Regions from separate parts of the Microbacterium sp. ZW CA_36 genome, predicted to be linked through region 1. Evidence: predicted binding sites of a transcription regulator. Region 1 holds the regulator's gene; each other region holds the start of a gene.
The links. The regulator HrcA, encoded in region 1, represses chaperone genes, less so after heat shock. The targets are predictions, from matches to a motif close to TTNGCACTCGNNNNNNNCGAGTGCNAA.
Positions count from the first base shown of each region.

Region 2: a site for HrcA is predicted at 1,639-1,665, ahead of groL (chaperonin GroEL). Genes of this name have one in related genera too.
Region 3: a site for HrcA is predicted at 2,504-2,530, ahead of groES (co-chaperone GroES). Genes of this name have one in related genera too.

Region 1 covers NZ_JBJDRL010000026.1:47,241-51,983, reverse strand. Annotated here, with positions in the region: gene lepA (translation elongation factor 4) at 1-111, shown strand, start outside; gene ACI3KX_RS12665 (DUF1990 family protein) at 122-772, shown strand; gene hemW (radical SAM family heme chaperone HemW) at 780-1,997, shown strand; gene hrcA (heat-inducible transcriptional repressor HrcA) at 2,135-3,175, shown strand; gene dnaJ (molecular chaperone DnaJ) at 3,227-4,339, shown strand; gene ACI3KX_RS12645 (16S rRNA (uracil(1498)-N(3))-methyltransferase) at 4,343-4,743, shown strand, end outside.
Region 2 covers NZ_JBJDRL010000001.1:230,526-235,268, forward strand. Annotated here, with positions in the region: gene groL (chaperonin GroEL) at 1-1,602, opposite strand, end outside; gene ACI3KX_RS01025 (cold-shock protein) at 1,792-1,992, opposite strand; gene ACI3KX_RS01030 (LytR C-terminal domain-containing protein) at 2,123-2,692, opposite strand; gene ACI3KX_RS01035 (DUF3263 domain-containing protein) at 2,761-3,009, opposite strand; gene ACI3KX_RS01040 (DUF2332 family protein) at 3,019-4,038, opposite strand; gene msrB (peptide-methionine (R)-S-oxide reductase MsrB) at 4,230-4,646, shown strand; gene ACI3KX_RS01050 (nitroreductase family protein) at 4,646-4,743, shown strand, end outside.
Region 3 covers NZ_JBJDRL010000047.1:16,580-21,322, forward strand. Annotated here, with positions in the region: gene ACI3KX_RS16490 (heavy metal translocating P-type ATPase) at 1-511, shown strand, start outside; gene ACI3KX_RS16495 (metal-sensitive transcriptional regulator) at 585-929, shown strand; gene rarD (EamA family transporter RarD) at 932-1,870, opposite strand; gene groES (co-chaperone GroES) at 2,128-2,424, opposite strand; gene ACI3KX_RS16510 (Hsp70 family protein) at 2,838-4,610, shown strand; gene ACI3KX_RS16515 (LuxR C-terminal-related transcriptional regulator) at 4,635-4,743, shown strand, end outside.

The DNA.
Region 1 (4,743 bases):
AAGCAGAAGGAGGGGAAGAAGCGCATGAAGATGGTCGGTCGCGTCGAGGTCCCCCAGGAGGCGTTCATCGCCGCGCTCTCGGGTGACGTCGAGGGAAAGGGCGCCAAGTAGGCTGGTCTGCATGCGTCGAGGAACCTTCCGTGACGACACCGTCGACTACGCCGCCGTCGGGGCGACGCAGGCGCCGGATCTGATGCACTACCCGCCGGAGCGCAGCCTCCCGGCGGAGCAGTCGTGGCGCATCGGCAGCGGGGAAGCCAGATTCCGTGCCGCCGGCGAAGCGCTGCTGTCGTGGACCGCCCAGCGCGGCGCAGGCCTCGAGCTGAGCGACGTGCGCCCCGCATCGGGCCCGATGTACTCGGGCGTCAGCTTCGATGCCGAGGGCACGCCGGTCGCGCCCAGCCGCTCGGAGGCCGAGCAGCGCTTCGACGCGGACGGCACGCCGTACGTCAGCGCGGGCACGACCATCCGCGTCGACGGACGCGTCAAGGGCCTGCGCGCCGACGCCGAGCTCCGTGTCATCTTCGCCGTGGAGGAGCCCCGTCGCGTCGGCTTCGCGCTCGGCACGGTGAGCGACTCGGTCGTCAGCGGCGAAGAGTCGTTCATGCTCGACTGGTACGACAACGACGAGGTGTGGTTCACGGTGCGGGCGTTCGATGCGCCGCGCGCGGTCCTCTATCGCGTGCTGCCCGGGCTCACCAAGCGCCGTCGGCGCGAGCTGTTCTCGCGGTACCTGCGCGCCATCTCACCGCTCTACACGACCCCCGCGTGAGCCGCTGATGGGCTCCGCTCTTCCGCTCGGCGAGCCTGTTCCCGCGGACGGCTCGCTCCCGTCGGGCATCCGCATCGATCCCGCGACCGATTTCGGCGTGTACCTGCACGTGCCCTTCTGCCGCGTCCGCTGCGGCTACTGCGACTTCAACACGTACACGGCGTCCGAGCTGCGGGGCGCGCGCCAGGACCAGTACGCCGACACGCTCCTGACCGAGATAGCGCTGGCCGCGCCGGTGCTCGAGCGCGCGGGCGGAAACCGCCCGGCCACGACGGTGTTCTTCGGCGGCGGCACGCCGACGCTGCTGCCCCCGGGCGATCTCGCTCGCATGCTCGGCGGCGTCCGCGACACCTTCGGCATCGTCGAGGGCGCCGAGGTGACGGTCGAGGCCAACCCCGACACCGTCTCGCCGGCGGTCGCGGCCGAGCTGGCGGCATCCGGCGTCACCCGGCTCTCGATCGGCATGCAGTCCGCCGTTCCGCACGTTCTCGCGGCGCTGGATCGCACGCACGACCCCGAGAACGTCCGCACCGCCGTCGCGGCCGCCCGAGACGCCGGTCTCGACGTCAGCGTCGACCTCATCTACGGCGCTCCCGGTGAGTCGCTCGCGGACTGGCACTCGTCGCTCGAGGCCGCCATCGCGCTGGAGCCCGACCACATCTCGGCCTATGCCCTGATCATCGAGGACGGCACCAAGCTCGCGCGCCAGATCCGCCGCGGCGAGGTCGCCGCGCCCGACGACGATCTGCAGGCCGACATGTACGAGCTCGCCGACGACCTGCTCGCGGGCGCGGGGTTCGACTGGTACGAGGTGTCGAACTGGGCCCGCGACGCCGCGCACCGATCTCGGCACAATCTCGCGTACTGGGTGGGATCGGACTGGTGGGGCTTCGGACCCGGGGCCCACAGCCACATCGGGGGAGTGCGGTTCTGGAACGTGAAGCACCCCGCGGCGTACGCGCAGCGGCTGGCCGCGGGCGAGTCGCCCGCCGCCGGACGTGAGACCCCGGATGCCGATGCCCGAGCGCTCGAGAGCGTGCTGCTGCGCACACGGGTCCGGGAAGGGCTCCCGGTCGGCGAACTGCAGGGCGAGGGGCGACACGCGGTCGCCGCGCTCATCGCGGACGGCCTCATCGATGGTCCGACGGCGTTGCGCGGGCGCGTGGTGCTGACGCGACGGGGACGCCTGCTGGCGGACGCCGTCGTGCGCGCGCTGACCGAGTGACCACGCGCGGCGCCCCGCCGCGGCTTCGCCGGGCGCGGCGTCGTTCGGCGATCCTGACGGGGTCATCGGATAGAATTGGCACTCCAGTCATGCGAGTGCCAGACGCCCTGGTGCCGACAGCAGCGTGAGGAGGCGGAATGGTCAGCGAGCGAGGTCTGCAGGTACTGCGGGCGATCGTCCAGGACTACGTCGACACGCGTGAGCCGGTCGGCAGCAAGACGATCGTCGAGCGGCATGCGTTCGGCGTATCCGCGGCGACGATCCGCAACGACATGGCTCTGCTGGAAGACGAGGAGCTCATCGTCGCGCCCCACACGTCGTCGGGACGCGTGCCGACCGACAAGGGCTACCGCGTCTTCGTGGACCACCTCGCCGAGATCCGCCCGCTCTCGTCGGCGCAGCGCTCGGCCATCGCGTCCTTCCTGGACGGCTCCGGCGATCTCGACGACGTGCTCGTGCGCACCGTGCGCGCCCTCACGCAGCTCACCGGTCAGGTCGCGATCGTCCAGTACCCGTCGTTCGCCCGCGCCAACGTCACGCACGTCGAGCTGGTCCAGCTGGGCGCGGGACGGATGCTGGTGATCGTCGTCACCGACACCGGCCGCGTGTCGCAGCGGCTGACCTTCGTCGGAGAGGACTTCGACGACACCGACCTCGCGCACATCCGCGCCCGCCTCGGCACGCTGCTGGTCGGCCGGCCCGTCCGCGAGGGGCTCCAGCGCATCGCCGAGCGGCTCGAGGTGCCGGATGCGCAGGCACCCGCGCACGAGCGAGCGACGGACGAGATCATCCGCGCGGTCGCCGAAGAGCTCGAGGAGTTCCGCCAGGACAAGCTGGTGATGGCCGGCAGCGCGAACCTCGCGCGGAGCGAATCCGATTTCCGCGGCAGCATCTACCCCCTCCTCGAGGCGATCGAGGAGCAGGTGACCCTGCTGCGGCTGATGGGCGAGATGGTGGCCGACGAGCAGGGTCTCGCCGCGAGCATCGGCCGCGAGAACGAGGCGTTCGGCCTGGCCGAGGCCTCCGTCGTGGCCAGCGACTACGACGCGACGGGATCCCTCGCCCGCGTCGGTGTGCTCGGCCCGACGCGCATGGACTACCCCACGAACCTCGCGACGGTCCGTGCCGTCGCGCGCTACCTCACGCGGATGCTCGAGCAGGACGACAACTCCCGCTGACGCTGACGCGCATCATCGATTCCGCGGCGGGGCCGCGGCAGGAAGGCGAAAGTGGCTGACCACTACGAGGTCCTCGGCGTCGCACGCGACGCCACCACCGACGAGATCAAGAAGGCGTATCGCAAGCTGGCCCGACAGCTGCACCCGGATGTGAACCCCGGCGAGGACGCGTCCGAGCGGTTCAAGCTCGTGACGCACGCGTACGACGTGCTGAGCGACCCCGATCAGCGGGCCCGGTACGACATGGGCGGGAGCGAGTCGCCTTTCGGCGGCGCCGGCGGCTTCGGCGGCTTCAACGACATCTTCGAGACCTTCTTCGGCGCGGCCGGCGGCTCGCGTGGCGGGCGCCCGCGATCGCGGCGTGAGCGCGGGCAGGACGCCCTCGTACGTGTGACGCTCGAGCTCGGCGACGTCGTGTTCGGCACGCACCGCGACATCGAGGTGGACACCGCGGTGCTCTGCGAGACCTGTCAGGGATCGTGCTGCCAGCCGGGGACGAGCCCCGTCACGTGCGACATCTGCCACGGCACCGGAAACGTGCAGCGGCAGGTGCGGAGCCTTCTCGGCAACGTCGTCACGACGCAGCCCTGCAACGTGTGCCAGGGTTACGGCACCACGATTCCCTACCCCTGCGCGACCTGCCAGGGTCAGGGCCGCGTGCGCGCGCGCCGCACGGTGTCGCTCGACATCCCCGCCGGCGTCGAGACCGGCCTGCGGCTCCAGCTTCCCGGCTCGGGCGAGGTCGGCCCCGCCGGCGGCCCGAACGGCGACCTCTACATCGAGGTCACCGTCTCGCCCCACGAGGTCTTCAGCCGCGACGGCGACGACCTGCTCGCCACGCTCGAGGTGTCCATGCCCGACGCGATCCTGGGCACCACGACGACGATCGAGTCGCTCGACGGTGCGGTGGACCTCGAGGTGCGGCCGGGGGTGCAGGCCGGCGACATCCTGACGATCAAGGGTCGCGGCATCACCCCGCTGCGCGGCTCGCAGCGCGGAGACCTGAGGGTGGGCGTGCATGTCGTGACGCCCACGCGCCTGGACCACAAGGAGCGAGCCCTCATCGAGGAGTTCGCCAAGCGGACCAAGGCGCCCGCCCCGCGGCTCTCGGAGTTCCACCAGGGTCTGTTCGCCAAGCTGCGCGACCGGTTCCGGAACGCCTGACCGGTGGCCCTCCACTTCCTCCTCGACGGGCCGGCGGGTGCGCCGGGCGACGCGGTGAGCCTCACCGGGGCCGAGGCGCACCACGCCTCCAGCGTGCGGCGGGTGCGCGTCGGCGAAGAGGTGACACTCGGCGACGGCCGCGGCGCCTGGCTCACCGGCGTCGTCGAATCGGTGGCACCTCGCGAGGTCGTGGTGCGCATCCGCGAGCGGGCGGATGCCGCGCAGCCGAGTCCCCGCGTGGTGCTCGTGCAGGCGCTGGCCAAGGGCGACCGCGACGAACTGGCGGTCCAGGCGGCGACCGAGCTCGGGGTCGACGAGATCGTCCCGTGGCAGGCCGCGCGAAGCGTCTCGCGGTGGGACCTGGCGAAGGCGGCGAAGGGCCGTGCGCGCTGGGCGACGATCGT
Region 2 (4,743 bases), on a different contig from region 1:
GGTCGGGTCGCCGGCCGGGGCCGAGACCTTCTCCGGCTTGTCGGCGACGACGGCCTCGGTCGTGAGGAAGAGGCCGGCGATCGACGCAGCGTTCTGCAGCGCCGAACGGGTCACCTTGGCGGGGTCGATGATGCCCTGTGCGAACAGGTCACCGTACTCGCCCGTGGCGGCGTTGAGGCCGTGGCCCGCGGGGAGCTCCGACACCTTGTTCGCCACGACGCCCGGCTCGAGACCGGCGTTGAGGGCGATCTGCTTCAGCGGGGCCTCGATCGCGACACGCACGATGTTGGCACCGGTCGCCTCGTCACCGGTCAGCTCGAGGGCGTCGAGCGCCTTCCGGCCGGACTGGATAAGGGCGACACCACCACCGGGGACGATGCCCTCCTCAACGGCCGCCTTCGCGTTGCGAACGGCGTCCTCGATGCGGTGCTTGCGCTCCTTGAGCTCGACCTCGGTGGCCGCGCCCGCCTTGATGACGGCGACGCCACCCGCGAGCTTGGCGAGGCGCTCCTGAAGCTTCTCGCGGTCGTAGTCGCTGTCGGTGTTCTCGATCTCGCGACGGATCTGCGTGACGCGACCTTCGAGCTGTCCGGGGTCGCCGGCACCCTCGATGATCGTGGTCTCGTCCTTGGTGACGATGACCTTGCGCGCACGGCCGAGCAGGTCGAGGGTGGCGTTCTCGAGCTTGAGACCGACCTCCTCGGTGATGACCTGGCCGCCGGTGAGGATCGCGATGTCCTGCAGCTGCGCCTTGCGACGGTCGCCGAAGCCGGGAGCCTTGACGGCGACCGACTTGAAGATGCCGCGGATCTTGTTGAGCACGAGGGTCGCGAGAGCCTCACCCTCGACGTCCTCGGCGATGATGACGAGCTCCTTGCCGTCCTGGATCACCTTGTCGACGACGGGCAGAAGGTCCTTGATGTTCGAGATCTTCTGGTTCGCGATGAGGATGTACGGGTCCTCGAAGACCGCCTCCTGGCGCTCCGGGTCCGTGACGAAGTAGGGGTTGATGTAGCCCTTGTCGAACCGCATGCCCTCGGTGAGCTCGAGCTCGGTGCCGAACGTCTGCGACTCCTCGACGGTGACGACGCCTTCCTTGCCCACCTTGTCGATGGCCTCGGCGATCAGCGCGCCGATCTCCGGGTCAGCGGCCGAGATCGATGCCGTGGCAGCGATCTGCTCCTTGGACTCGACCTCCTTGGCGGACTCGAGCAGCTCGGCGGTGATGGCGGCGACGGCCTTCTCGATGCCCTTCTTGAGCGAGATGGGGTCGGCGCCGGCTGCGACGTTGCGCAGGCCCTCGCGCACGAGCGCCTGGGCGAGAACGGTCGCGGTGGTCGTGCCGTCACCGGCGACGTCGTCGGTCTTCTTGGCGACCTCCTTGACGAGCTCCGCACCGATCTTCTCGTACGGGTCGTCCAGCTCGATCTCCTTGGCGATGGAGACACCGTCGTTCGTGATCGTGGGTGCGCCCCACTTCTTCTCGAGCACGACGTTGCGACCGCGCGGGCCGAGCGTCACCTTGACGGCGTCGGCCAGGATGTTGAGGCCGCGCTCGAGGCCGCGGCGGGCCTCCTCGTCGAAAGCGATGATCTTTGCCATGTGTGTGTCGTCCCTCCGGAACGTTGGCTTTGGGTATTAGCACTCAACAAACACGAGTGCTAAATCATTCTGGCACTCGACCCTATCGAGTGCAAGCCGCGGTGACGGATGCCGACATACGAGGAGACGGGATGCCTCGCGGCATCCCGTCTCCTGGGTCATGTCAGCGCCGGGCGCTGGGTCGGCTGGTCAGACGACGCGCACCGACTCCGCCTGAGGGCCTTTCTGGCCGGAGCCGACCGTGAACTCCACGGTCTGACCCTCTTCGAGCACGCGGAAGCCCGACATGTCGATGTTCGAGTAGTGGACGAAGACGTCCTGGCCGTCGGCGACGGTGATGAAGCCGAATCCCTTCTCGGCGTTGAACCATTTGACGGTGCCCTGGGTCATGCGAATCTCCTGTAGCCGGCGGTGCAGGGCTTCATCGTATGCAGGCGAAAACTCGGCCTCGGCGTGATTCGTCACTTGTTGACACGCAGGAATACAAGTGTTTACCGGCGCGAAACACGACGCCCGGCGATCAGGGAGTGGGTGCGGGCGTCTGCCCCGCGGCGGTGCGGTCGAGGCCGATCACGACCGTCAGCTGAGGGACATCGGGCGAGGTGGCCGGATAGGCCTCGCTCTGCTCGATCTCCGCGCCGCCGATGACGCCGGCGAGGCCGGCCGCAGCCGCTTCGTCGGCAGGATCCACGTAGAAGACGGTGGTCGTCGGGAAGTCCTGCGAGCCCGCTTCACCCGCCGTGACCTTGTCGTCGGCCCATCCAGCGCCCACGACGACGTCCTTCATCTGCGTGGCCAGTCCCTGCTCGGGAGTCGCGTTGAGGATCATCACGTCGTAGTTCATGTCGACCACCGGCGTGACCTCGGGGACGGGCGCCACCGTGGGAGTCGGCGTCGGCACGAGCTCGATGCGGCCGGACGCCAGCAGCGTGCCGAAGATCCCGATGACGATGAGCACGACGGTGGCCAGCGCCGCCCACAGCAGCACGACCCAGCCGCGCATCCGCGGGTTCTCCGCCCGGTGGGCGCCCACGCGGTCCGTCTCCGGCACATCGTCGAAACGATCCCGAGGGAAGCTGGTGGTCGGCACCCGTCGATGCTACCCGGCGAACGCCGGGCGTTCCGTCTGCGACAGCCGGTCCGGGCCCGAACCGCGACTCAGCGCGCGTCGGCGGCGCGGGCGGCGCGCTCGTGGAGGCGGGCCTCACGCAGCCGCCGCAGCCGCTTGACGAGCATCGGATCGTGCTCCTGCGCCTCGGTCGTGTCGATGAGTCGCCCGAGGAGCTGGTAGTACCGTGCCGGCGAGATCCCCAGCTCGGCGCGGATCGCCTCCTCCTTGGCTCCCGCGTGCCGGCGCCATTCGACCTCGAAGTCGAGGAGGGCGCGGTCGCGGTCGGTCAGAGGCACGCGTCCACGCTAGCCCGCGGCATCCGTCTCTCCGGTGCGCCACGCGCGCCAGTGCACGAACGAGCCGAGCGGATCCACCGCCGCGAGCGCCTCGCCGTCCCGGCCGAGCACGAAGCCGCCCCACGCGTCGGGGTCCACGGGCGACCGCCACCCCTCGTGCAGGGCCGGCGGATCGATCGTGATCCACACCGCGTCCAGTCGCCGCACGGCCTCGATGAGGCGCTCGCGTCCGGCACGCGGGATGTGCGGGAGCACGCCGGGGGTCGTCACGACGAGCGTCGCGCCGGCCGGCGCGGCCCCGGCGGCGGCGTGCAGCACGTCCGGGTCGGACGCGTCACCCGCCCGCAGCAGTGGTGGGTCCGCCGCGGCGATGTCGAGGGCTGCGGCGATGCGGTCGGCTCGCCCGGCCTCTCCCGGCCACACGAGGCTCGTGAGGAAACGGCGATCGCCGGCGTCGGCGGCGTCCAGCGGATCGAGGTCGATCCCGCCGCGCCACACCACCTCCGGCATGCGCAGGGGCGGATCGCCGGTGATCTCGCACTCCAGCACCACCGTCGACTGCCCGCCGGCAGGATCCAGCGCCACCACGCCGCCACCGCTGCGGTAGCGGTACGAGTAGCGGTCGGGATAAAGGCACAGTCCCGCGCTCGCGCCGACCTCCAGCAGCGCGATCGGCCCGGGGATCGTCGCCAGGGCGGGGAGCAGGACGGCACACCGCATCGGCTCGTTGGTCTGCAGGCGCCGCACGGATGTCTCGGCCACGGTCTGGTCGGCGTGGGCTCGCAGCCACGCGGCCCACGCCGCGAAGCCTGCCTCGGGCGCGCCGAGCATGCGCGTGACCGCGAAGACGAGCGGCGGCTGCCGGCGCGTGGCCGGGATGCGCGCGAGGATCGCGGCGACCTCCGGATCGGCCGCCACACCGCCGGCCCAGCCCGCGTAGAGCTCCGAGCGCCCGGGGGCCTCGTCGCGCGCGAAGCGCGCGTACCGCTCCACGACCGCCGCGGTCTCGGCATCCGGGTCCTGGGTCATCCCGCCATCCTCCCCCACGGTCCTGCTCTCCGGGGTTTGGGGCGCCCGGTGAACGTTCGGGGCGCACGCGACGCGCCCCGAACGTTCCTGGCGCGCCCCATACCCCGCCACCCGACGGCCCGCTGCGCCACCGGCTGGGGTTGAATGGAACCTGGAGTGCACGGGCCGGATGCTGTGCCCAGGAGGAGACCATGAACTACGCCGTCGACAAGAGCGACGCCCAGTGGCGCGAAGACCTGACCGCCGAGCAGTACGCGGTGCTGCGCGAAGCCGGCACCGAGCGGCCGTGGACCGGTGAGCTGCTCGACGAGGGCCGCGCCGGCCTGTACACGTGCGCGGCGTGCGGCGCCGAGCTGTTCCAGAGCGGCACGAAGTTCGACTCGCACTGCGGGTGGCCGAGCTTCTACGAGTCGATCCGTCCCGAGGCGGTCGAACTGATCGAGGACAGCAGTCACGGGATGGTGCGCACCGAAGTGCGCTGCGCGAACTGCGGCTCGCACCTCGGCCACGTGTTCCCCGACGGCTTCGGCACCCCGACGGGCGACCGCTACTGCATGAACTCGATCTCGCTGCAGTTCACGCCGGGCGACGACGCCGGGACCGTCTGATGCCCGGAGCACTGGAGGCTGCCCTCGCGCGCCGTTCGTGGTCGAAGGTGACCGACGAGGCGCCGACCCACGCCGAACTGCTGCAGTTCGTGGCGGC
Region 3 (4,743 bases), on a different contig from region 1:
GGCCCGTGCGATCGCCGACGAGGTCGGTATCGAGCGCGTGATCGCCGAGGTGCTGCCGCACGACAAGGTCGCCGTCATCACTCAGCTGCAGTCCGAGGGGCGCGTCGTCGCCATGGTCGGCGACGGCGTGAACGACGCCGCGGCTCTCGCACAGGCCGACCTGGGCCTCGCGATGGGAACGGGGACGGATGCCGCGATCGAGGCATCCGACATCACCCTGGTGCGCGGCGACCTGCGCAGCGCGGCCGACGCCATCCGCCTGTCGCGCGCGACGCTCGGCACGATCAAGGTGAACCTGTTCTGGGCCTTCGCCTACAACGTGGCGGCCCTGCCGCTCGCGGCGCTCGGCCTGCTGAACCCTATGATCGCGGGAGCGGCGATGGCATTCTCGAGTGTCTTCGTGGTGGGCAACAGCCTGCGGCTGCGACGGTTCCGCAGCCTCTCCGGCGGCCGATCCGATCCCTCGCGGGCGAAAGCGCCCGCTGCTGCGGAGGCGATCGCCGCCTCCTAGCCGAGCTGCGACCTGCGCGCGACCCTGCCCTGGATACATGATGGACGTTGTTCAGAATGAAGGACTCACAGACATGACGATCGACACGCACGGCGAGACGGACCTCGACCACGCGGCTTCGCCGGAGGGCGACGCCTCGCACCACGGCTACATCACCGACAAGGACAAGTACCTCAATCGCATGAAGCGCATCGAGGGGCAGGCTCGCGGCATCCACAAGATGGTGGAGGACGAGAAGTACTGCATCGACATCCTGACGCAGATCAGCGCCCTGACCTCCGCACTCGAGGCGGTCGCCGTCGGCCTACTCGACGACCACCTGCGTCACTGCGTGGTGGATGCGGCACGCCTGGGCGGCGAGGCCGCCGACGCCAAGATCACCGAGGCCACGCAGGCCATCGCCCGCCTCGTGCGTTGATCTCAGACGCCGGCGCGCGAACGCCGGGCGTGCAGCACCGAGTCGACGGTGAGCACCATCAGCGCCACCCACACGAGTGCGAAGCCGATCCAGCGCTCGAGGGGCATCGGCTCGCCGAGCACGAGCCACCCGATCAGGAACTGCAGGATCGGCGCCACGAACTGCAGCAGCCCGATCGTGGTCAGCGACACGCGGCGGGCGCCCGACGCGAACAGCAGCAGCGGCACGGCGGTGATGACGCCCGTCAGGCTCAGCAGCACGGTGTGCTGCCATCCGCTCGACCCCATCGTGAGGCCCTCCGTCGCGCCCACGATCGCCAGCACGACGACCGCGATCGGCGTCAACCACAGCGTCTCGAGGGTGAGACCGCTCACGGCGTCGACCGAAGGACCCACCTTCTTCTTCACCAGCCCGTAGACACCGAACGACGCCGCGAGCGTGAGCGCGATCCACGGGAAGTCGCCGTAGCCGATGACGATCACGGCCACCGCCGCAGCGGCTATGCCGATCGCCACCCACTGCGTCGCGCGCAGACGCTCGTGCAGCACCAGTACGGCGAGCAGCACGGTCGCGATCGGATTGATGAAGTAGCCGAGGCTGGTCTCGATGACCTGGTCGCTCAGCGCGCCGTATATGAAGACCTGCCAGTTGACGTAGATCAGGAGACCCGCGACCACGGTGAGCCCCAGCACACGCGGCTGCCGGAAGATCGCCGCCAGCCGCGGCCACGTGCGCGTCACCGTGAGCAGCAGCGCACAGAAGACGAGGGACAGCAGGATGCGCCACGCCACGATCTCCCACGGACCCGTCGGCGCCAGCAGCAGGAAGTACAGCGGCAGGAAACCCCACAGCAGATACGCACTGAACGCGTAGACGCCGCCCAGCGTGCGCTCGCGCGCCTCGGCGGCGGCATCCGCGACTCGACGGCTGCCGGTCGTCACACCGAGGTCCAGCGCCGTCGAGGGGTCGAGCCCGTCCACGGTGCCACGTTCCGACGGGGACGACTGCTCGCGACTCACCGAGTCAGCCTACGCCCGCCCCGCGCGGTGCCGGCCCGCTGCGCCGGCCCGCGGCATCCGTTCCCTGCCGAGCCTGCACGGAATCCTGCCACGCGGCACCGGCCCAAAGACTCCGGACATGACGAGAGGGCCGGATGCCGAAGCATCCGACCCTCGAGGTCACGCGCAGTGCGCGGAACTCAGCGAACGACGACCGCCAGGACGTCGCGAGCCGACAGGACGAGGAGCTCGTCACCGCCGAACTTCACCTCGGTGCCGCCGTACTTGCTGTAGATCACGCGGTCGCCGACGGCGACGTCGAGCGGGATGCGGTTGCCGTTGTCGTCGATACGACCCGGGCCCACCGCCACGACCTCGCCCTCCTGGGGCTTCTCCTTGGCGGTGTCGGGGATGACCAGACCGCTGGACGTGGTCTGCTCGGCCTCGACCTGCTTGATGACGATGCGGTCCTCGAGCGGCTTGATGGAAACCGACACGGTCTACCTCTTCTTTCTTGAGACTAAGACTCGTTAGCACTCTGACGTTGAGAGTGCTGATGACAGTCTAGGCAACGGTCTGGCACTCATGCAACGTGAGTGCCAATCGTGACGTCATACCGCGCGCGTCGCAGACACCTGGCGGAAACACAACTGTTACATGCTCTTGAGGCTTTGTCGGGCCCCGGCGTATCATCACAGCAGCGGCTCACTCTCTGGGGAGTGAGAACGCTGCGAGTTCGGGGGAGCTCGCACACGATGTGGGGGCATGCTTCAACATGGCTGAGCGGTATTTCCTGGCTGTGGATCTTGGGACCAGCAGGCTGGGGGCAGCGACAGCGCGCGTCGCTTCGGACGGCAGCATCACGGCTGCGGCGTTTCCACTCGGGCGACGCGCGGACAGCGTCGCGACGGTGGTCTTCGTCGCCGAGGATGGCGATCTCCTCTTCGGGGATGCGGCGGAACGCCGCGGCGTCACCGCGCCCGAGCGACTGATCCGCGAGTTCAAACGCAGCATCGGCGACGACGTGCCGCTGGTCGTGGGCGACCAGTCGATCCCGCCCGAGCAGCTGTACGCGCAGACCGTGGCGGGCGTCATCGACGCGGTGACCGAACGCGAGGGTGGCGCGCCGGCAGGTGTCATCGTCACGCATCCTGCCATGTGGGGTCCGCACCGTGTGGGAACGATCAGCTCGGCGCTCGCCGCGCTCGGCATCCGCGACGTGGAGTTCATCACCGAGCCCGAAGCTGCGGCGCGGCACTACGAGGCGTCGCGCGTGCTCGAGCCCGGAGAGACCCTCGCCGTCTACGACCTGGGCGGCGGCACGTTCGACTGCGTGCTGCTGCGCAAGACCGAGACCTCGTTCGAGCTCGTCGGAGAGCCGATGGGACTCGACAATCTCGGTGGGGCCGACTTCGACGACGCCGTCGTGCGCCACGTGCTGCGCTCCGCGGAGGTCTCGCCCGAGGCGCTGGACGACTCGTCCGCCGACGCGCGGGTCGCGCTGTCGCAGCTTCGTCGCGAATGCGTCGACGCCAAAGAGGCGCTGTCGTTCGACTCCGACGTCGTCATCCCGGTCCTGCTGCAGGCCGGCCGCTCGAGCGTGCGGCTGACGCGCGCCGAGTTCGAGGACATGATCGATCCGTACGTCACACAGACGGTCGACGTGCTCGAGGATGCCCTCGAAGCGGCAGAGGTCGACCCCGAGCAGCTCGAGTCGGTGCTGCTCATCGGCGGATCATCGCGGATCCCGCTGGTCACGCAGCGGATCTCCGAGCATCTGGACCGCCCGACCGCGATCGACGCGGATCCGAAGGCGTCCATCGCGCTCGGCGCGGCCCACACGGCGCTCATCCGCGCGATGGATCGCGAGATCGCCGCTCCTGGCGAACTCGTCGTCTTCGAAGGCGCCTCGGCCGGTGGGCTGGAGCTCCTCGTGCCGGCCGGCGTTGCGCTCGCGGCACCGGTCGCCCCCGTCGCGGCATCGTCGGCTCACGGCGCGCGCCACTACATCGCCATCTCTGCCGCGGCGGCCCTCGTCGCCGCCGCGATCGTCTTCGGCAGCACCATGACGCTCGGCAACGGCAGCGGCACCTTCCTGTCACTGTCGGGCTGGGAGCAGGTTCCCGCACCCGCCGACGCCGACGCCGAGGCCGAGGCCGCCGCGCAGGTGGAGCCCGCCGGTGACACGAACGCGGCCGAGACGGCGACGGCGCCCGAGCCGGACAAGGGGTCGGGCGGCACGGCGAATCCGAAGGCCGGGAAGCCGACCCCCCGGAGCGACGCTCCCGTCTCGAAGGCGGGGCCGAACAAGTCGACCACCACCACGACGACCACGACGAAGGAAGGCACGTCCACGAAGCCGGCCGCCGGATCGTCGGGCACCACGCCGACGTCGAGCGGCGACGACACGCCGGGGCAGACGACGCAGCCGCAACCCGAACCGACCACCCAGCCGGAGCCCGAGCCGACGACGCAGCCCGAGCCGGAACCGGAACCGACCACCCAGCCGGACCCAGCGCCGGAGCCGGAGCCCGAACCCGAGCCGGAGCCGGAGCCCACGACTCCCCCGGCCGACCCCGAGCCGGAGCCCACGACCCCACCGGCCGACCCTGAGCCGGAGCCGGTCCCCGCTGATCTGCAGCCGGCCCCTCAGACCTCACCCGCTCCCGAGATCGTCCCCTGACGCCGGGATCGCCTGGGGAATCACATGTCAACGCCGACAGCCGCACTGGCTACGTTCTTCGACGCCGCCGACTTCACAGGATCGCGACACGCGCATCCTCTCATCGACGCTCTCACCACACAGGACACGCCGC